DNA from 2 places in the Skermanella mucosa genome. Region 2 is predicted to be linked to the other one. Evidence: riboswitches for the same ligand, from Rfam matches in the RefSeq annotation. Region 2 holds a riboswitch; the other holds the start of a gene.
What was found. A riboswitch is a leader RNA that binds a small molecule or an ion and turns the genes downstream of it on or off. The one in region 2 is predicted to bind S-adenosylmethionine.
Positions count from the first base shown of each region.

Region 1: another riboswitch for S-adenosylmethionine. It lies ahead of metZ (O-succinylhomoserine sulfhydrylase); the one in region 2 lies ahead of JL100_RS03775 (hypothetical protein).

Region 1 is NZ_CP086106.1:6,371,945-6,387,232, forward strand. It holds gene JL100_RS29620 (ABC transporter ATP-binding protein) at 1-211, opposite strand, end outside; gene JL100_RS29625 (ABC transporter permease) at 199-942, opposite strand; gene JL100_RS29630 (ABC transporter substrate-binding protein) at 980-1,993, opposite strand; gene metZ (O-succinylhomoserine sulfhydrylase) at 2,110-3,348, opposite strand; SAM riboswitch at 3,415-3,493, opposite strand; gene ftsH (ATP-dependent zinc metalloprotease FtsH) at 3,660-5,555, shown strand; gene JL100_RS29645 (RT0821/Lpp0805 family surface protein) at 5,600-5,983, shown strand; gene JL100_RS29650 (hypothetical protein) at 6,042-6,290, opposite strand; gene mutS (DNA mismatch repair protein MutS) at 6,554-9,298, opposite strand; gene JL100_RS29660 (hypothetical protein) at 9,413-9,943, shown strand; gene JL100_RS29665 (APC family permease) at 10,112-11,545, shown strand; gene JL100_RS29670 (hypothetical protein) at 11,612-11,869, opposite strand; gene JL100_RS29675 (NADP-dependent malic enzyme) at 12,132-14,405, shown strand; gene JL100_RS29680 (ATP-binding protein) at 14,565-15,288, shown strand, end outside.
Region 2 is NZ_CP086106.1:825,244-830,060, forward strand. It holds gene JL100_RS03755 (hypothetical protein) at 1-75, opposite strand, end outside; gene JL100_RS03760 (uracil-DNA glycosylase) at 294-902, opposite strand; gene JL100_RS03765 (class I SAM-dependent methyltransferase) at 899-1,618, opposite strand; gene JL100_RS03770 (hypothetical protein) at 1,752-2,138, opposite strand; SAM-I-IV-variant riboswitch at 2,284-2,394, shown strand; gene JL100_RS03775 (hypothetical protein) at 2,442-2,732, shown strand; gene JL100_RS03780 (aminotransferase class V-fold PLP-dependent enzyme) at 2,754-3,929, opposite strand; gene JL100_RS03785 (PA2169 family four-helix-bundle protein) at 4,087-4,817, shown strand, end outside.

The DNA of each region.
Region 1 (15,288 bases), 860 kb from region 2:
CGACCGGCATCCGCACCGTGCCCGCCGCGGGGGCGGTCAGCCCGGCCAGCACGCGCAGCAGGGTCGACTTGCCCACGCCCGACGGCCCGACGACCGCCGTGAAGGAGCCGCGCTCCAGCGCGGCGGTGAAGCCGGACAGCACCGGAGGGGCCGCGCCGTAGGCGATGGCGAGGTCCCGGATGTCGACGACGTTTTCGGCTAGCGCTGCCATATGAGCAACCGGTCCCTGATCTGGACGAACAGCGCGTCGGTCAGGCCGTACAGCGCCGCTATCGTGATCATGTAAACGACGACCACGTCGGTCGCCAGGAGGCTGGACGCCTGGATCATGCGCTGGCCCAGGCCGGGCACGCCGAACAGCTCGGCGGCGACCACCGCCATCCAGGCCTGCCCCAGCCCGGTGCGCACGCCGGACAGGATGCCGGCGGTCGAGCCGGGCAGCACGATCTTGACCAGCTTGGCCCAGGTGCCGCGGTGCCCGAAGGCTTCGGCCACCTCCAGCAGGTCCTTGTCGATCGCCTTGGCGGCGCCGTAGGCGGCGTAGTAGTTGATCCAGAACACGCCGATGATGATGATGAAGGTCGCGGCCGCCTCGCTGATGCCGAACCAGACGATCGCGAACGGGACCCAGGCCAGGCCCGGGACCGGCCGCAGCAGCCGGATCACCCAGGACAGCGCCGCCTCCAGCCTGTCGTAGAGCGCCGTCGCGATGCCGAGCGCGACGCCCAGCCCGGTGCCCAGCGCCAGCCCGAGCAGGTAATGGCGGAGGCTCGCCACGACGGCGTCCAGCCAGTATCCGCCGGAAATCTCGCGCAGGAAGGCCTGCGGCAGGCTGGTGGGCGGCGGCAGGAACAGGGGCGAGACCAGGCCGAGGCGCGGGACCGCCTCCCACAGGAGCAGGAAGGCGGCCAGCCCGGCGAAGGCGATCAGGGATCGTTGCATCAGCGGAACGTCACGGTGCCGGAACGGGGGCGCGCGCTCAGCGCACCGAGGCCCGGTAGAAGCTGTCGTCGAACAGCACGTCCAGATCCGCGGCCTTCTCCAGCACGCCCAGTTGCAGCTGGAAGTCCTGCATTACCCCGGTGGCGTCCTTGATGGTCATGGGATCGGCGACGAACTTGCTGGCCGGCGACACCACGGCCTTCTCGAAGGTCGCAAGGTCGGTGATGCCCTTGCCCAGGCCCTTCTGCAGGTGCTTGGCGGCCCGGTCCGGCTCCTCCTTGAGCAGGGTCGTGGCGCGGGTGTTCAGCGCCACCAGCGACTTGGCGGCCTCCGGGTTGGCCTTGACGAAGGCGCCGGTCAGCGCCAGCACGGAGCCCGGCTGGTTGGGCAGCATCTGGCCGCCCAGCGCCAGCAGCTTGGTGTTCGGATCGCGTTGCTGGACCACGGTCAGGGTCGGCTCGCGGATCGTCGCGGCGTCGACGGCGCCGGCCAGCAGCGCCTGCTGGGTCGCCTCGATCCCCATGGCGGTGATCTGGTAGGTCGCCGGATCGGCCTTCACCACGTTCTGCAGCCAATAGCGCAGCACGGTGTCGGGGACGGAGCCGGGCGGCTGGGTCGCGAAGCGGACCGGGCGGCCCTCCCGCTCGGCGAATTCCTTGAAGCCGGCGGCCGTCGCGGCGTTCGCCTGCGTGCCGAAGTCGCCGCGCCCGACCACCGTCATCTCCTCGATCGCGGCGGAGGCGTAGACCTTCACGTCGATGCCGCGGGCGCTCGCCACCATGATGGGGCCGATGCCGCCGTAATAGGCGTCGAGCGTGCCCGACGCCAGGGCGCTGATCATCGCCGGGCCTGATTCGAACTGGGTGAGCTTGAGGTTGAGCCCGGCGTCCTTGGCCCAGCCCTCGCCGTCGATGACGAACAGCTGTCCGGACCCGGCCACGGGGATGAACCCGACGCGCACGTCGGCGGCCTGGGCCCCCGTTACGCCGCCGGCGATCAGGACAGCGGCTGCGGCCGCGAACCGGCGCGCCTTGGACAACAGAGTCGACATGACGGGAACTCCCTGGACGAAAGCCGAAACTACAAGCCCGGCTATATAGAGGGAGGCCGCCACCTGCGCAAGCCGAAGTGTGAAATCCTGAATTTCACACTTTCGCACAGTGTAAATCACACCCGGGCCAGGGCCTGGTCCAGGTCCTCGATCAGATCGGCCGCGTCCTCCAGCCCGACCGACAGGCGGATGCTCGCCGGGCTGATGCCGACGGCGGCCTTGTCCTCGTCGGTCAGCTTCTGGTGGGTGCTGGTCGCGGGGTGGGTGATCAGGCTCTTGCTGTCGCCCAGGTTGTTGGAGATCTTGACGATCCGCAGGCCGTTCATCAGCCTGAACGCCTCGGCCTTGCCGCCGGCCACGTCGAAGGCGATCAGCGTGCTGCCGCCGCCCATCTGGCGCCGGGCCAGCTCGTACTGGGGATGGCTCTCCAGGCCGGGATAAAGCGTCCTGGCGATCTTGCCGTGCCCCTCCAGGAACCCGGCGACCCGCAGGGCCGCGTCGCTCTGGGCGGCGACCCGCAGGTCCATGGTCTCCAGGCCCTTCAGCAGCAGCCAGGCGTTGAACGGGCTCAGCGCCGGTCCGGTGTGGCGCAGGAACGGTCCCAGAAGCTCGGCGAACTTGTTGTCGCACAGGATGGCGCCGCCCAGGCAGCGGCCCTGGCCGTCGATATGCTTGGTCGCGGAATAGACCACGATGTCGGCGCCGAACTCCAGCGGGCGCTGGAGCACGGGGGTCGCGAACACGTTGTCGACCACCACGCGGGCGCCGGCGGCATGGGCCAGCCCGCAGACCAGCTCCAGGTCCACGATGTCGAGCATCGGGTTGGACGGGGTCTCCAGGAACACCACGTTGGCCGGGCGGCCCAGGGCCTCCCGCCATTCCTCCGCCTTCGTCCCGTCCACAAGGGTCGTCTCGATTCCGTACTGGGGCGCCAGGTTCTTGACGATGTGCAGGCAGGATCCGAATAGGGCGCGCGGCGCCACGATGCGGTCGCCCGCCTTCAGCTGGCACATCAGGGCCGCGAACACCGCCGCCATGCCGCTGCCGGTGGCGAAACAGCGCTCCGCCCCCTCGTACGCCGCCAGCCGGTCCTCGAACATGGCGACGGTCGGGTTGCGGAAGCGCGAATAGACGTAGCGCAGCCCGTCGGTCGCGAAGGCGGCCTCCGCCTCCTCCGCCGAGCCGTAGACATAGCCCGACGTCATGAAGATCGCTTCGCAGGTCTCGTCGAAGCCGGTCCGCAGGGTCCCGGCATGAACCATGCGGGTGCGCGGCCGCAGCTTCGCGGGAGTGGCCGCGGGATTGCCGTTCCCGGGGGAAACGTCGTTCTTGGGGGAAGTGTCGTTCTTGGTCATGGTGTCGTCGCTCCGCCCGCCGTTGCGGGTACGCAAAAAAGCCCCGACCGACAAGGGATCGAGGCGCGGACGCGACTCCAAACCTTTTTAGCAGCTTATTTTACGTGGCCTGCAAGCCGGTCGCCAAATCACCACGTTTCGCGGGTTCTAGCCGGAGCGGGGGAGGGCGTCAAGATCCATGTCGAAAGCGGCGCGGCCCCGTTGCCGCGCCGCTGCGCATACATACCGCCGCGCATACATCTTATTAACTATGTTTCTGTACTCAATGCCCCGGCTTCGTCTCAATCATGCTCAGACTCTCCGGGTCGCTGATGAAAACCTTCCTTAAACGGCACGCGCGGGTGATTTCGATCGTGGCGGCCCTGGCGGTGACCGGGGCGCTTACCGGCGGCGCCGGGCTGGCCTATGTCTACGCCTCCGGCTCCGGCGGTGCGGCGGCACTGCTCAGCCGGATCGACCGGGAGGAGGTCGGGCAGAGCGAGTTCGCCGATCGTCTCGCCGCCGGACAAATCGCTTCCCTGGCCGTCGCCGGCAACCGGATCGAATTCACCGACCGCGACGGCCTGCACGGCGTCACCACCGTCCTGTGGACCGATGCCCTGAGGCAGGCGGTCGCGGCCCCCGGCATCCCGATGACCGTCGAGCCGACCGAGGGCGGCGCCCTGCTGACCACCAACCGGTGGCTCGACGTGCTGCTCAAGCTGAACATGGTGGGCTTCCTGGGCTTCGCCCTGGTGTTCATGGTCGGCATGATGCGCTCGCCGGTCAAGAAGGCGGGCACCGCCACCTCCAACATCCGGTTCTCCGACGTCGCCGGCGTGGACGAGGCGCGCGCCGAGCTGACCGAACTGGTGGATTTCCTGAAGGACCCGGATCGTTTCAAGGGCATCGGCGCCGGCATCCCCAAGGGCGTGCTCCTGGTCGGTCCTCCCGGTACCGGAAAGACCCTGCTGGCGCGCGCCGTCGCGGGCGAGGCCGGGGTGCCGTTCTTCGCCGTCACCGGGTCCGACTTCGTGGAGATGTATGTCGGCGTCGGGGCCGCCCGCATCCGCCGGCTGTTCCGCGACGCCCGCAAGCGCGCTCCCTGCATCCTGTTCATCGACGAGATCGACGCCCTGGCCCGGGCGCGCGGCGCCACCTCTCCGACCGGCGGCCAGATCGAGACCGAGAACACGCTGAACCAGCTCCTGGCCGAGATGGACGGCTTCGCCCGCGCCAGCGGCCTGATCGTGATCGCGGCGACCAACCGGGTGGACGTGCTCGACCCGGCGATCGTGCGGCCCGGCCGGTTCGACCGCCATGTCTTCGTCGGCAATCCCGACATCAAGGGGCGCGCCGCCATCCTGGCGGTCCACGCCTCCCGCGTGGCGCTGGACGCCGACGTGGACCTGACGCTGGTCGCCCGCGGCACGCCCGGCATGTCGGGCGCCGACCTCGCCAATGTCGTCAACGAGGCGGCGCTCCGGGCGGCCCGCGCGGGCCGCGCCCTGGTCTCCATGGCCGATTTCGAGCAGGCCCGCGACAAGATCGTCATGGGCGGCGAGAAGGCCACCGTCATGTCCGAGGACGAGCGCCGCCTGACCGCCTTCCACGAGGCCGGGCACGCGCTGGTCGCCTGGCGCTCCAGGCACTCCGACCCGGTCCACAAGGTCACCATCGTGCCGCGCGGCCGGTCGCTGGGCATGATGGTCCGGCTGCCGCTGGAGGACCGCTTCTGCCTGTCCCGGGCGCGGCTGGAGGCGGAGCTGGACGTGACCATGGGCGGCAGGGCGGCCGAGGAGATCGTGTTCGGCAGGGATTTCGTGACGACGGGCGCCGCCGGAGACATCCAGATGGCGACCGACATCGCGACCAAGATGGTCACCACCTGGGGCATGTCCGACCGATTCGGCATGGTCGCCTACGGCCGCGGCGCCGCACCGGCCGCCGCGACCGCGGCGCGCTCCCCCGCCGGCGAGCCGGGCGCCCTGTCTCCCCAGGTCGCCGAGGAGGTGCGCGGCATCATCGACGCGGCATACCGCCGCGCATACGACCTGATCGCCGCCGACCTTCCCCGCCTGCACGAACTGGCCGACGGCCTGCTGCGGGACGAAACCCTGGACGCCGCCGCCGTCCGCGCCATCCTGGAGCGCGACATGGAACGGCCGGCGCCGTCCGGCGTCAGGCTTGTCGAGGCCGATCCCGACCATTATGAAGTGGCGGTATGAGCCGGCCTGACCGCGACCGAGCCCGCATGAACCAAGGTGCCGCAATGAAGAAGTTCCTCCTGGCCGCCGCCGTCCTCGCCCTGGCGGGATGCGCCGCCGACAAGCCCGCCGGCCCGGGCGCCGCCACGGTGACGCCGGAAGCCGCCCCCCTGGTCACGCTGGAGGACAGCGACCGCACGATCATCGACCAGACCCTTCAGACGGCGTCGCGCGGTGGCGTCGGCAAGCCGGTCCAGTGGTCCAACCCGGCGACCGGCAAGAACGGCGCCGTCACGGTGATCCGCCAGGGCTATACCCGAGACGGCAAGCTCTGCCAGGAATTCCATCTGGTCGCCAGCAAGGGCGTCGTCCGCGCCCAGCAGGTCGGCAAGGCCTGCCGCGAGTCGGGCAAATGGTCCCCCGAGGGCGGCTACACCCTGGGCAGCTGAAGCTTTCCCCAGACACCATCCGGATAGCGGCCGGGGAGATCGCCGCGAAGGCGGAAGTTCAATCTGCCGAGCGGCCCTCCACCTCCGCGAAGTTCCTGATCACGACGTCCCCCTCGGGAAATTGGGCGACGGCGGACTGATCGACCTTCGATGTCTCGCCAAGCGCGGCCTGGGTCAGGCACCGCGATTCACGCAGCTCGTGCAGCGCCATCTCGTTGCGCAGGAGGTTCTTTCTATCCTCGATCCGAGCCTTGCTTCTAGGGCTCATTTTGGATCGCAGGCCTGCGAAGCTCTTGCGTCCACTCATGGGATCAACCCTTCCTCTCTCAACTCGTCGAGATACACGTCATAGAGATCATCGCCGACCGGTGTTGTTTCTCGGTATAGCCGCTACAGATTGAAGTCATAACCGTAGGTCGGGTAGAGCGAAGCGGCACCCGACAAAGCAGGCGCGTTGATGTCGGGTGCCGCTTCGCTCTACCCGACCTACGGATTACTACGGGGTTATTACCGATTGCTTGTATTTGCCACGAGACCTAGGCGGGTATCTGATCCGAATCCTTCTCCACCTCACCCGCCCAGCATCGACCGCAGCCGGTAAAGCTCGTCCAGCGCCGCCTTGGGCGTCAGCTCGTCCGGGTTGATCGCCTTCAGCGCCTGCTCGATCGGCGACGGCCCGGCCGGTGCCGCCGGTTCAGGCTCCTTCCGCCGCAGGGCGACGCTGAACAGCGGCAGGTCGTCGGCCAGCCGGGCGACGCTGACTCCGTGCTCGCCCTTCTCCAGGATCTCCAGCACCTGCTCGGCCCGCGCGATCACCGCCTCCGGCAGCCCGGCCAGCTTGGCCACGTGGATGCCGTAGCTGCGGTCGGCCGAGCCCGCCGCGACCTCGTGCAGGAAGACCACCTCCCCCTGCCACTCCTTGATCCGCATGGTGTGGCAGGACAGTCGGGGCAGCTTGGCGGCCAGGGTCGTCAGCTCGTGATAGTGGGTCGCGAACAGCGCCCGGCAGCGGGTCGCCTCGTGCAGGTGCTCGACGCAGGCCCAGGCGATCGACAGCCCGTCGAAGGTCGCCGTTCCCCGGCCGATCTCGTCCAGGATCACCAGCGCGCGCGGCCCCGCCTGGTTCAGGATCGCCGCCGTCTCGACCATCTCGACCATGAAGGTGGAGCGCCCGCGCGCCAGGTCGTCGGCCGCTCCCACGCGGCTGAACAGCCGGTCCACCATGCCGATCCGGCACCGCTCGGCCGGAACGAAGCTGCCGATCTGGGCCATCACGGCGATCAGCGCGTTCTGGCGCAGGAAGGTGGATTTGCCCGCCATGTTGGGGCCGGTCAGCAGCCACAGCCGGTCGTCAGGCCCCAGGTCGCAGTCGTTGGCGACGAACTGCGAGCCGTCCGACGCGGTCAGCGCCGCCTCGACCACCGGGTGGCGGCCGCCCCTGATCTCAAACTCCAGGCTGTCGTCCACGACCGGCCGGCAATAGCGCCGCTCCTCCGCCAGCTCGGCCAGCGCCGTCGTCACGTCCAGCAGGGCCAGCGCGCGGGCGGCCTCGCCGATCCGGCCGGCCCGGGCGGTGACGTCGCCGACCAGCTCGTCGAACAGCGCCAGCTCGACCGCCACCGCCTTGTCCGCGGCCTCCGAGATCTTCCGCTCCAGCTCGCCCAGCTCGACCGTGGTGAAGCGGACGGCGCTCGCCAGCGTCTGTCGGTGGATGAAGGTCTCCGCCGCCTTGCCGGCCATCAGCTTGTCGGCGTGGGTCGGCGTCACCTCGATGTAATAGCCCAGCACGTTGTTGTGCCGTATCTTCAGCCCGGACACGCCGGACAGGTCGGCATAGCGCGCCTGCATCGCGGCGATCAGCCGGCGGCTCTCGTCCCGCAGGGTCACCAGGTCGTCCAGGTGGAGCGCGAAGCCGCGCGCGATGAACCCGCCGTCGCGGGCCAGCAGCGGCAGGTCGGGCGCCAGCGCGCGCTCCAGCCGGTCGATCAGGGTGGAATGCTCGCCCAGGCCCGCCGCCGCCGTTTCGATCCCGGCGGGTCCCGGCGTCATGCCGGCACCGGCCAGCGCGCGGCGCATCTCCACGGCGCGCACAAGGCCGTCGCGGACGCAGGCGAGGTCGCGCGGGCCGCCCCGGCCCAGGGCCAGCCGCGACAGCGCCCGCTCCATGTCGGGGCATTGGCGCAGCAGCGCGCGCGCCTCCGCCCGGACCCGATCCTCCGCCAGGAAGAACTCCACCATGTCGAGCCGGCCGGAGATCTCGGCCCTGTCGGTCGAGGGGGCCGACAGCCACGCCGCCAGCAGGCGGGCGCCGGGCCCGGTCACGGTGCGGTCGATCGCGGCCAGCAGGCTGCCCCGGCGCTCGCCGATCAGGGTCCGGGTCAGCTCCAGGTTCCGGCGGGTCGCCTGGTCGATTTCCATGACGGCGCCCTGGGCCAGCTGGCGCGGCGGGTTCAGCCGCGGCACCCGGCCCTTCTGGGTCAGCTCGACATAGTCCACCAGGGCGCCGGCCGCCGCGACCTCCGCCCGGCTGAAGCTGCCGAAGGCGTCCAGCGTGCCGACGCCGAACAGGTCGAGCAGCCGCCGCCGGCCGTTCTCGCTGTCGAACCGGCTGTTCGGCTGGACCGTCAGCCGGCTCTTCCACTCGCCGAACAGCTCGAACAGGTCGGGCTGCTGGACCAGCCGCTCGGGCAGCACCAGCTCCTGCGGATCGAGTCGCTGCAGGGCGGCGGCCAGACCGTCCCGGCTCACCGGCTGGAGCGTCAGCTCGCCGGTGGACAGGTCCAGCCAGGCGAGCCCGGTGCCGCCCGCCGTCTCGGCCAGCGCGCCCAGGAAATTGTTGGCGCGGGCGTCCAGCAGGCTGTCCTCGGTCAGCGTGCCGGGGGTGACGACCCGCACCACCGCCCGCTTGACCACCGACTTGCCGCCGCGCTTCTTGGCCTCCGCCGGGTCCTCCATCTGCTCGCAGATCGCGACCCGATGGCCGTGGCGGATCAGGCGCAGCAGGTAGTTCTCGTGGCTGTGGACCGGCACCCCGCACATCGGGATGTCCTCGCCGTTATGCTGGCCGCGCCGGGTCAGGGTGATGTCGAGCGTCGCCGCCGCGGCGACCGCGTCGTCGAAGAACAGCTCGTAGAAGTCGCCCATCCTGTAGAACAGCAGGCAGCCCGGATGGGCCTGCTTGATCTCCAGGTACTGCGCCATCATCGGAGTCGAGGCGGGCGGGGCGGCGGGGGAGGCAAGCGTTGTGTCGGGCACGGCAACCGGATCGGTGTCGGGGAAGGTGTTCTCGGGAAGTTTCTTCTCGGGGGATCTCATGGCGGCGCCACCCTAGCACGCCGGACGCACCATGGCCTAGGCACGCGGCTGCGCCGGGGCTAGACTGTCCCGAGCGACTATGAAACAGGCACGTACACGGGGGAATGCACCATCATGGCCAGGACCAAAGCCAAATCCGGAAGGGTGCGCGAGATGGTGGCCCTGTTCGAGAACCGCCCCGATTTCGACCGGGCCGTGGTGGCCCTGATGCGGGCCGGCTTCGACCGCACCGACCTCAGCGTTCTGTCCAGCCACGAGTCGATCGACGTCGCGGGCCGGCCGGCCATACCGCGGGACGAGGCGCTGACCGCGCTCCTGGGCGATCTCAACTACGCCTTCCCGCTGACCACCGCCGGCCTGATCGCGATCGTCGGCGGCCCGATCGCCGGACCCATCGCGGCGCTGGTGGCGGCCGGGGTCGGCGGCGCCGCGGTCAAGGAGTACCTGGACGAGGTGACCGCCCACCCGGAGACCGACGATTTCGCCCGCGCGCTGGAGGCCGGCGGCGTGATCCTGTGGGTCTGCGTCGACGACGACCCGGAGAAGGAGCGGCGGGCGCGCGACGCCCTGACGGGGGCGGGCGGACGCAACGTCCATGTGGCGGAGCGTGAAAAGGCGGCAGAATCCGGCGCCGGCGACAGTTGACCGGCATCGGCCGATCGCCCCGGCTGCCGCTTTTTATCGGAGGGTACTTCACCGCTTCCGCGTTCCTTCCCCTCTCGCGCCGATTCTTCTTCTTCGTTGTTGAAGGATCCGTGACAGCCTCGGCTCCCCGGCGGCGTCACCCGATCCAGCCACGGCGAGGTCAAGGTCATGCGCGAAGCGGATACACCGTCCGATAGGGCCGGCGACACGGGGGGAGCGGACGGGCCGCCGCTCCAGCGCTCCATCGGCATGACCCAGATGGCTTTCTACGCGCTGGGCAGCATGCTGGGCGCCGGCATCTACGGCCTGATCGGCAAGGCGGCCGGCCAGATGGGCAACGCGATCTGGCTGGCCTTCCTGGTCAGCATGGTCGCGGCGCTGCTGACCGGCCTGTCCTACGCCTCGATCGCCAGCCGCTACCCGAAGGCCGCCGGAGCCGCCTACGTCACCCAGCGGGCCTACCGCCAGGCGATGCTGACCTACGTGGTCGGGCTTGCGGTGATGTGCTCCGGCCTGACCTCGGTCGCGACCCAGTCGCGCGTCGTCGCGGAGAACCTGCAGCAGCTCGGCATGCTGGAGGGGGTGCCCTTGACCATGTTGGCCCTGGGCTTCCTGCTGCTGCTGGCCGGCATCGTGTTCCGCGGCATCCGCGAATGCATGTGGCTCAACGTCCTGTGCACCACGGTCGAGGCGTTCGGCCTGATCCTGGTCATCGCGGTGGGGTTCAGCTACTGGGGCTCGGTCGACCTCCTGGAAACGCCGCCGCCGCCCGACACGATTGGTGGGGCGGCCGGCGGGGCATCGGGCGGCGTCGGCGGCATCACGGCGCTGCTGGTGATGCAGGGGGCGGTCCTGACCTTCTTCTCCTTCATCGGGTTCGAGGACTCCATCAACGTCGCGGAGGAGGTCAAGAACCCCCGCAAGGTGCTGCCCTGGGGCATCATGCTGGCCATGGTCGCGGCGACGCTGATCTATATCGCGGTCTCGATTACCGCCGTCTCGGTCGTGCCTTGGCAGGAACTGTCCGGCGCCGCCGGGCCGCTGACCGAGGTGGTGAGGCGGGCGGCGCCCTGGTTTCCGCCGGTGGCCTTCCTCGGCATCACCGTGTTCGCTGTCACCAACACGGCGCTGCTCAACTACGTCACCGCCTCCAGGCTCGCCTACGGCATGGCCCGGCAGGGGTTGCTGCCGGACGTCCTGCGCCGGGTCCACCGGACGCGCCGGACGCCCCACGTGGCGGTGCTGGTCCTGCTGGCGATGATCACCGGCCTGGCCCTGCTGGGCGACATCACCCAGCTCGCCTCGGCGACCGTGCTCCTGCTGCTGCTGGTGTTCGCGATCGTCAACGGCGCCCTGGTGATCCTGAAGCTGCGCCCCGGCGAGCCCCCGGGCGGCTTCGAGGTGCCGATCTTCGTGCCGGCCCTGGGAGCCGTGGTCTGCGCGGCCCTGCTGGTCAACCGCTTCGCCACCGGCGACTGGCAGGCCCCGATGATCGCGGGCGGCATCCTGGCCGGCATCCTGGGCCTCTACGCCCTGATGCGTCCCCGGCACGTGGAGGAGGACGACCTGGCCGCGGCGGCGCAGGCGGAGCCGGCGGAATGAGGATGGATCATTCCTCACGCCCTGTTCCTTCCGCCCTCACTCTTCCCGCCCTCACTCTTCCCGCCCTCACTCTTCCCGATAGCCCTTGTCGCGCATGCATTTGGCGAAGATCTCCCGGCGGTAGGAGAATTGCGGGGTTTCCGGGCTCGGGCGGCGCGGATAGCCCCGCAGTTGCATCTTGACGTCGACCTGCTCGGCGCATTCGCTCTCGGCGACGGACTGGGCACTCCGGGTCGGCTCCCACCGCGTCGCATTGTCGCTGCCCGAGCAGGCGCCGAGGATCAGCAGGGCCGCCGCGGTCGGGGGGAGCGTTTTCCGGACCATTCTCTTCCTTGTCCCGGCCGGTTCCGACGAACCTTAACCAACTAAGGGTTAATCATCGCCCCGGGGCAAGCCAGTCTCGCGATTACAACCGGCTTGCGGAGCAATTTCACTATGATACCGTTCACCACAAGATAACAGGCCTACTTCCCCCTGACTTTCGTTATGGGTACGCGCCATCGGGGCTCGGGGGAAATCCGGCCGCCACCATGATCGTCCGCGGCTTCACCCCTGCGCCCGCCGCGGGCCGTCCAAGAGGAAACGTATGTCCGAACAAGACAAGCGCGTGACCGAGGAAGAAGCCCTCCTGCTTCATTCCAGCGGCCGCCCCGGCAAGCTCGAGATCGCCCCGACCAAGCCGCTGACCACCCAGCGCGACCTGTCGCTCGCATATTCCCCCGGCGTCGCCGTGCCGTGCCTGCGCATCCAGGAAGATCCCTCGACCGCCTACGACTACACGGCCAAGGGCAACATCGTCGCGGTGATCTCCAACGGCACCGCGGTGTTGGGCCTGGGCGACCTGGGCGCCCTGGCGTCCAAGCCGGTGATGGAGGGCAAGGCCGTCCTGTTCAAGCGGTTCGCCGACGTCGACGGCATCGACCTGGAGGTGGACACCTCCGACGTGGACGAGTTCGTCAACTGCGTGCGCTTCCTGGGGCCGTCGTTCGGCGGCATCAACCTGGAGGACATCAAGGCGCCGGACTGCTTCATCATCGAGCAGCGCCTGCGCGAGCTGCTGGACATCCCGGTCTTCCACGACGACCAGCACGGCACCGCGATCATCGCCGCCGCCGGCCTGATCAACGCGCTGCACCTGACCGGCCGCCGGATCGAAGACATCAAGATGGTGATCAACGGCGCCGGCGCCGCCGCGATCGCCTGCGTCGAGCTGTTCAAGTCCATGGGCCTGCCCCATGACAGCGCGATCCTGTGCGACACCAAGGGCGTGATCTACCAGGGCCGCACCAACAGCATGAACCAGTGGAAGTCGGCGCATGCGGTCAAGACCGAGGCGCGGACCCTGGCCGAGGCGCTGGAAGGCGCCGACGTGTTCCTGGGGCTGTCGGCCAAGGGCGCCGTCACCCAGGACATGGTCAGGTCCATGGCCGCCAAGCCGCTGATCTTCGCGCTGGCCAACCCCGACCCGGAGATCACCCCGGAGGAGGTGCGCGCCGTCCGATCCGACGCGATCATCGCGACCGGCCGGTCCGACTACCCCAACCAGATCAACAACGTCCTGGGCTTCCCCTACATCTTCCGCGGCGCCCTCGACGTGCGCGCCTCCACCATCAACGACGCGATGAAGATCGCCGCCGCCCGCGCCATCGCGGCGCTCGCGCGCGAGGACGTGCCGGACGAGGTGGACGCGGCCTATTCCGGCCGCCGGCTGCGCTACGGCCCGGAATACATCATCCCGGTGCCGTTCGACCCGCGCCTGATCGTGACGATCCCGCCGGCGGTGGCCCAGGCCGCCATGGAGAGCGGCGTCGCGCGCAAGCCGATCATCGACATGACCGGCTACCGCAACGGGCTGCGCACCCGGCTCGACCCGACCGCCGACAGCCTCCAGCTGATCTTCGAGAAGGTCAAGGCGAACCCCCGGCGCGTCGTCTTCGCCGAGGGCGAGGAGGAGCGGGCGATCCGCGCCGCCCTGGCCTACCGTGCCGCCGGCTACGGCACGCCGATCCTGATCGGCCGCGAGGAGGTCATCCGCGACCAGCTCGTGACGCTGGGCCTGTCGCCGGAGCAGACCGGGCTGGAGATCCACAACGCCCGCCTGTCCGATGCCAACCGGCGCTACTCCGACTATCTCTACCGCCGGCTCCAGCGCCGGGGCACGCTGCTCCGCGACTGCCAGCGGATGGTCAACCAGGACCGCAACGTCTTCGCGGCGCTGATGGTGGCCCAGGGCGACGCCGACGCCATGGTGACCGGCCTGACCCGAAGCTTCGCCACCTGCTACAAGGATATCACCCTGGTGATCGACCCCCGCGCCGGCCAGCGGGTGTTCGGCGTTTCGGTGGTGGTGACCCGGAAGCGCACCGTCTTCATCGCCGACACCACGGTGAACGAGCTGCCGACTACCGAGGAGCTGGCGGAGATCGCGATCCAGACGGCCGCCAAGGCGCGCCAGATGGGCCACGAGCCCCGAGTCGCCTTCCTGTCCTTCTCCAATTTCGGCCAGTACATGCGCGGGCGTGCCGAGCATGTGCGGGACGCGGTGGCGATGCTCGACCAGCGGCGGATCGACTTCGAGTATGACGGCGAGATGTCGGCCGACGTGGCGCTCGACCACGACCTGATGAAGCGGCTCTATCCGTTCTGCCGCCTGTCGGGTCCGGCCAACGTGCTGGTCATGCCGGCGCTTCACGCGGCCAACATCGGCGCCAAGCTGCTGCAGAAGATGGGCGGCGGCCAGCTGATCGGCCCCCTGCTGATCGGCCTGGACAAGCCGGCCCAGGTCGTCCAGATGGGCGCGTCCGTGTCGGACATCGTCAACGCGGCGGCCCTGGCGGCGCACGACTCGCTGCAGTGGTGACCGGCCTCCGGGATGTTGGACCCCTCCCCTGCGGAAGGGGTCCTTATCTTCCGCGGAAATTAATGTTTTGTGACGCAGGTTCGCCCGGGCGTGAAAGGATGTAATGTGTGGTCTAGTAACGACCGTTCATTACTTGCGACCCGACCGCTCCGAGCCATCATGCCCTCACCGGTAGTTCCGACGACGATACCGCTTCTTCTCGGCGGGCCTCTGGTGCTGGCGCTCGGGGTCGTCCTGCTGGGGCTCGCCGCCGTGGGCGCGGTCACCTGGGGCGCCGCCGGGGTGGGGTTCCTGTCCGCGGTCGCGGCGGCGGCGCTGGCGACGCGCGTCTACCGGCGCGATGCCGCCGACGTCGCCACGTATCTCCAGTCCCTCGGCGACGCCGGGGGCGTCGTCCCCATGCCCGAAGCCCTCTCGCCGACGGCCCGCCTGCTTGCGGCGTCGGCCTCCAGGACCCACGGCGAGTGGCTGGAGCGCGGCGAACGGCTGCGCGCCGGGCTGGAAGCCACCGAGCAGATCCTGGAAGCGCTCCATGACCCGCTGATCCTGATCGCGTCGGACCGTCGGGTGACGCTGGCCAACATGGCGGCGCGGGGGCTGTTCGGCGACCGCATGGCCGACCGCGACCTCGCGGCGACGCTCCGCAACCCGCACCTGCTGGGCGCGGTCGACGCCGTGCTGGCCGGCGGCGCCTCGCGCATGGTCGAGTTCAGCCTGCCGGTCCCGGTGGAGCGGGTCTTCGAGGCGCGGGTCAAGCCGTTCCGCCGCGACGGGTCCACCATCATCATCCTGACCCTGCACGACATCACCGCGATCAAGCGGTCCGAGCAGATGCGCGCCGACTTCGTCGCCAACGCCAGCCACGAGCTGCGCACGCCGCTCG
Region 2 (4,817 bases):
TAGTTTGAAATCGCCTGGACTGCGCTTATGCATTGGATTACCGCCGTATCCGACCTTGGTCGAAATGCTGTCCAACCAATATTTTTCCTCAGTCGTCAGAGGGACGGATCGGATCGAACGCTTCAGATTCACTGTGCGCTTGGACATCGCTTCGCTAGAAATCAGTTTATTGGGTAATTACAGAGATTTGCAACTCTACCACCGGCAAGGGTGATAATCATTCATATAGCACTTTTGGGGTAGTTATGAAATCAAATGGTGTCGCGGCAGGCTCGCCGCGACACCGTGAGCTCTCATCCCGCCCGTTCCGCGGCCAGCTTCACGTCGGCGTGGAAGAGGGGTTCCTCGACGCGGTTGCCGCGCAGGATGTAGCTGGGGTGGAAGGTCGGGACCACGATGGCGCCGGCCAGCAGGCGGCAGGGAAGCTCCTGGCCGCGCAGCGCGGTGATGCCGCTCTGGCCGGTCAGCGCCCACAGGGGCGTACGGCCAAGCGCGATGATCACGGCGGGCTTCACCTCGGCCAGGGTCCGGCGCAGGTGCTCGATCTCGCCGGCGTATCGGGCGAGACAATAGTCGGAGGTGCCCATGGGGCCAAGGTCCTCCGCCACCTCGACGCCCATCTTGCGCGCCTTGGTGCGGGACGAGAAGAAATGGGCCACCTTGTTGCCGGGCGGCTGGTAGCGGAAGGTGTTGCCGATCAGGCAGGTGGCGCGCTCCAGCCCGACCGATTTCAGGTTCTCGTCCAGCAGCCGGCCGCTGGCGCCGACGAAGGGCTTGCCGGTGCGGGCCTCCTCGGCGCCGGGGGCTTCGCCGATGATGGCGACGCGCCCGCCGGCGGGATCCTTGCCGGGGTACTGGTAATCGACGAAAGGCAGCTCGTTCTCGGTACGCGGTACAGTCACTGTGTCGGCTTTCGCAGCAGGTTGATCCGGGCCGGCTGGTCGAACCACCAGGCACCCTCCCGCCGCTCCCCGATGGTTTCGAACAGGTCGCGCAGTTCCGCGTCGCGGGTTCGGATCAGCCTGGAGCGGGTCGGATCGATGCCGGCCATGCGGTCGGCGAAGCTCTGGTAATCCTCGTGCTTCACCGGATTCAGGTAGAACAGTTCATCCACCTGTTCCAGCGCGTCCACTGCCTTCACCGCCGCATGGGCCAGAGCCCGGACCTCCGTCTCGTCGTCCAGCAGCCTGGTCAGTTCGAAGTATCCGCCGGTCGGCTCCGGCTCGTTCACCAGGGCAAGCCCGCCTGGCTTCAGGACGCGTGCGGCCTCGCGCAACGCCTTGCCCATATGGGCGGCCGGCACATGGTGCAGGCTGTTCATGAAGATGACGGCGTCGGCGCTGTTGTCGGGCAGGGGCAGATCCTCGCCCACGCCCTTCAGGTAGCGCTCGCCGCCGACCGGTTCCGCCTTGCGGGCCTTGGACAGCGCCTCGTCCAGGATCTCGACGCCGACCACTTGAGCGCCGCGCCGAGCCAGCGCCCGCACCAGCGCGCCCTCGCCGCAGCCGACATCGACGATCCGGGCGCCCGCCAGAGGGATCAGGTCGGGGATCAGGTCCATCGCCTTCAGGCGTCGGGGCGACGTGCCCCGGGTCGGCATATCCGTATGCTGGGCCATCGTGTCGGTTCCTCTCCGCGCTGCCATGCCGCAGGGCACTATCCGTGGTAAACGGGTTCGCCCCGATTATAGCACCGGGGTGGAACACATGGCGGTCGATCGGAGCGGCGGGTGTGATGACGGGCGGTTCGACTCAGGCGCTCAGGTCGAGCTGGCCGCCGCCCGGCCCCCGGCCAAGGGTGCGGGCGCGGGCGCCCGCCGCGGCCATGCTTTCGACGTTGCTCTGGTCGGCCGACTTCAGCTCGGTCACGAAGGCGCTGGTGGCGCCCGTGAGCGCCGGGACGCGGGCGCCCGGCTTGGTGTAGGCGTTGGTTTCCTGGATCGCCCGGCGGTCCTCGCCGACGATCGAGCTTGTGATGCCGGTCAGCGGCTCGGTCTTGGCATTGACCTTCATGCCGCCGTTGGTGTCGCTGACCTGCCGGTTGATATCCTGGTTGAACGCCTGCGTCTGCGGCGTCAGGTCCCGCACCTTGGGCGCGGTGCGCATCAACTCGGGTGAGATGGGAGATGTGGAAACCACGGCATAGCTCCAGGGTCCGCGATACACGGCCAAGTTATCGGATTCTTCAGGTTTTCGCCATAGTCCTTTCTTGAGAGGTAATCGGTCGCACACCTTTGCCGCAGGGAAATCTGTTGCGCATGTCGCCATCGGCAGGATACAGGAGAGCCAGCATCAAGAGTTGGGCTGGCGCCCGACACCAACCTGCCGACCCGGGCAAGGTGGTGGTCCCTTTCGGGGGACGATGCGGCCTGGACCGGCAAACAAACGGGAACGAGCCGCCGCGTCAGCCCTCCTCGGCACTTGAGCCAGGAGGGTTTATTCATGTCTGAACGCTTGCCGGTCGCTCCAGCGACCATTCCCCTGTGCGGCCCGGACGACAGCATCGAGCTGATCGCCGGCGGCTGCCGCGCCACCGCGCGGGAGCCCGACCGGTACGAGTGGGTCTTCGCCGCCGTCCACCGCGGCCTGGGCACCTGGACGCATCTCTACCTGGTCGTCGAGTCGCGCCGGCGCGGCCGGCCGGAGATCCATCTCCGCCTGGTGCTCCAGGGCGACCGTCTGGACGAGGCGCGGCGGCGCGCCGTCGCCGACTGGTGGCGGCCGGTCGGCTGACGGGTTTTCCGGGGCGCCGTATCATCGCAGCGCCGCGACCAGCCGGTCGATCTCCTCCTCCGTATTGTAATAATGGACCGAGGCCCGGACCATCTCGTCGAGGCCGCGCGCCTCCATGTCGAGCCGGGTCGAGGGGGCGGCCGTCACCGACACGTTGATGCCGCGTGCGCCCAGGTCGCGCTTGATCTCGGCGGCGGGGCGCGGGGCGGTGAAGGTGACGATGCCGCAGCGGGTCTCGCCCAGGTCGCGCACGGCGTGGCCGGGCAGGGATGCCAGCCGGTCGCGCAGCAGGTCCGCGAGTTCCCTGATCCGCTCCCAGATGGCATCCAGGCCCCAGTCCAGCGCGTAGTCCACGGCGGCGCCGAGGCCGATCCGGGCGGCGACGTTGCTCTCCCAGTTCTCGAACCGGCGGGCGTCGGGGCGAAGCTCGTACCGGTCGGGCGCCACCCAGGTGGCCGCGTGGTTGTCGATCATCGGCGGCTCCAGGCGCTCCAGCAATCCCTTGCGCACATAGAGGAAACCGGTGCCGCGCGGCCCGCGCAGGAACTTGCGCCCGGTCGCCGAGAGCATGTCGCAGCCGATCCCGTCCACGTCGATCGGCATCTGCCCCGCCGTCTGGCAGGCATCCAGCAGATAGGGGATGCCGCGGGCGCGGGCGATCCGCCCGACCGCCGCGGCGGGATTGACCAGGCCGCCGTTGGTCGGGATGTGGGTGATGGAGATCAGCTTCACCGGCCCGCGCGCTTCGTCGTCGACGCTGTCCGCCAGGGCCGCCACGTCGAGTTGCCCGTGGGCGTCGTTCGGGATCACCTCGATCACCGCGCCGGTCTTCCGGGCGACCTGGAGATAGGGGATGAAGTTGCTGGAATACTCCGCCATGGCCGTCAGGATCCTGTCGCCGGGATCGAACCGCAGCGAATAGAAGGCCATGTCCCACCCCACCGTGGCGTTTTCCACCAGCGCGACCTCGTCCCGTGAGCAGCCCAGCAGGGCGGCGACCGAGTCGTAGACGCGCTCGATGCGGTCGCGGGCCTGCGCCTCCGCCTCGTAGCCGCCGATGCGGGCTTCCAGGTCGAGATGGGCGGCGACCGCGTCGAGCACCGGCCGCGGCGGCAGGGCGGCGCCTGCATTGTTGAAATGGGTCACGTGACGGGTGCCGGGCGTCTCGGCCCGCGCCCGCTCCACATCGAAAGTCATCGCCGCCTCGGATCGCTTGTGTCGCTGAAGATGGGCCTTCCATAACGGAATCGGCGGCCCCGGACAAACGCTCCGGGCGGTCCGCCGGCCCGGCTCCCGGAACACTGACCCTCCGCTGGTGTTGATTTGCCGCAAATGGGGCATGGAGTTTATCGGGATGAACCGCAGCGACGACAACGACGATCTGAGAGCGACCGGGAGATCGGGGACGGAGTCCGGTTCCGACCAGGGTGCCGCCGGCCGCAGCCCCGAGGACATCGAGCGCGATATCGCGGGCATCCGCGCGCGCATGGACCAGACCCTGGACGAGCTGGAGTTCCGGCTGTCGCCGGGCCAGCTGACCTCCGGGGCGGTGGATCTGGTGAAGGACGTGATGCGCGGCAATCCGAGCCGGCTGGGCGACGCGATCCGCAACAACCCGATCCCCGTCGTCATGATCGGCATCGGCGCCCTGTGGCTCGCCGTCGCCATGGGACGGTCGCAGCAGCAGCTGCGGCAGGACGAACCGGAGGGCCGCAGGATCAGCCGTCTGACCCCCGCCGACATCTCCGACGTGCTGTCGCCGCTGATCGCGGTGACGCTCCAGGGCGTCGACGGGCTTCGGCAGGCCGAGACGAAGATCGCCGATCCCAAGGTCCAGGCCATTGTGCGCGAGATCGCGCAGCAGCACGACCGGGCCGCCGCCGCCCTGGAGGAGGAGGTCCGCCGCCACGGCGCGGTGCCGCAGGCCGGTACCACGCCGCCGGGCCGTCTCCACCCGGCCTGGAGCGAACTGCGCCGGGCCCTGGTGACGGGCGAGACCTCGGCCATCATCGCCGGCATCGAGAACGGCGAGGATTCCGCGCTCGAAGCCTTCCGCATGGCGCTGCATGCCGACCTTCCCGAGGA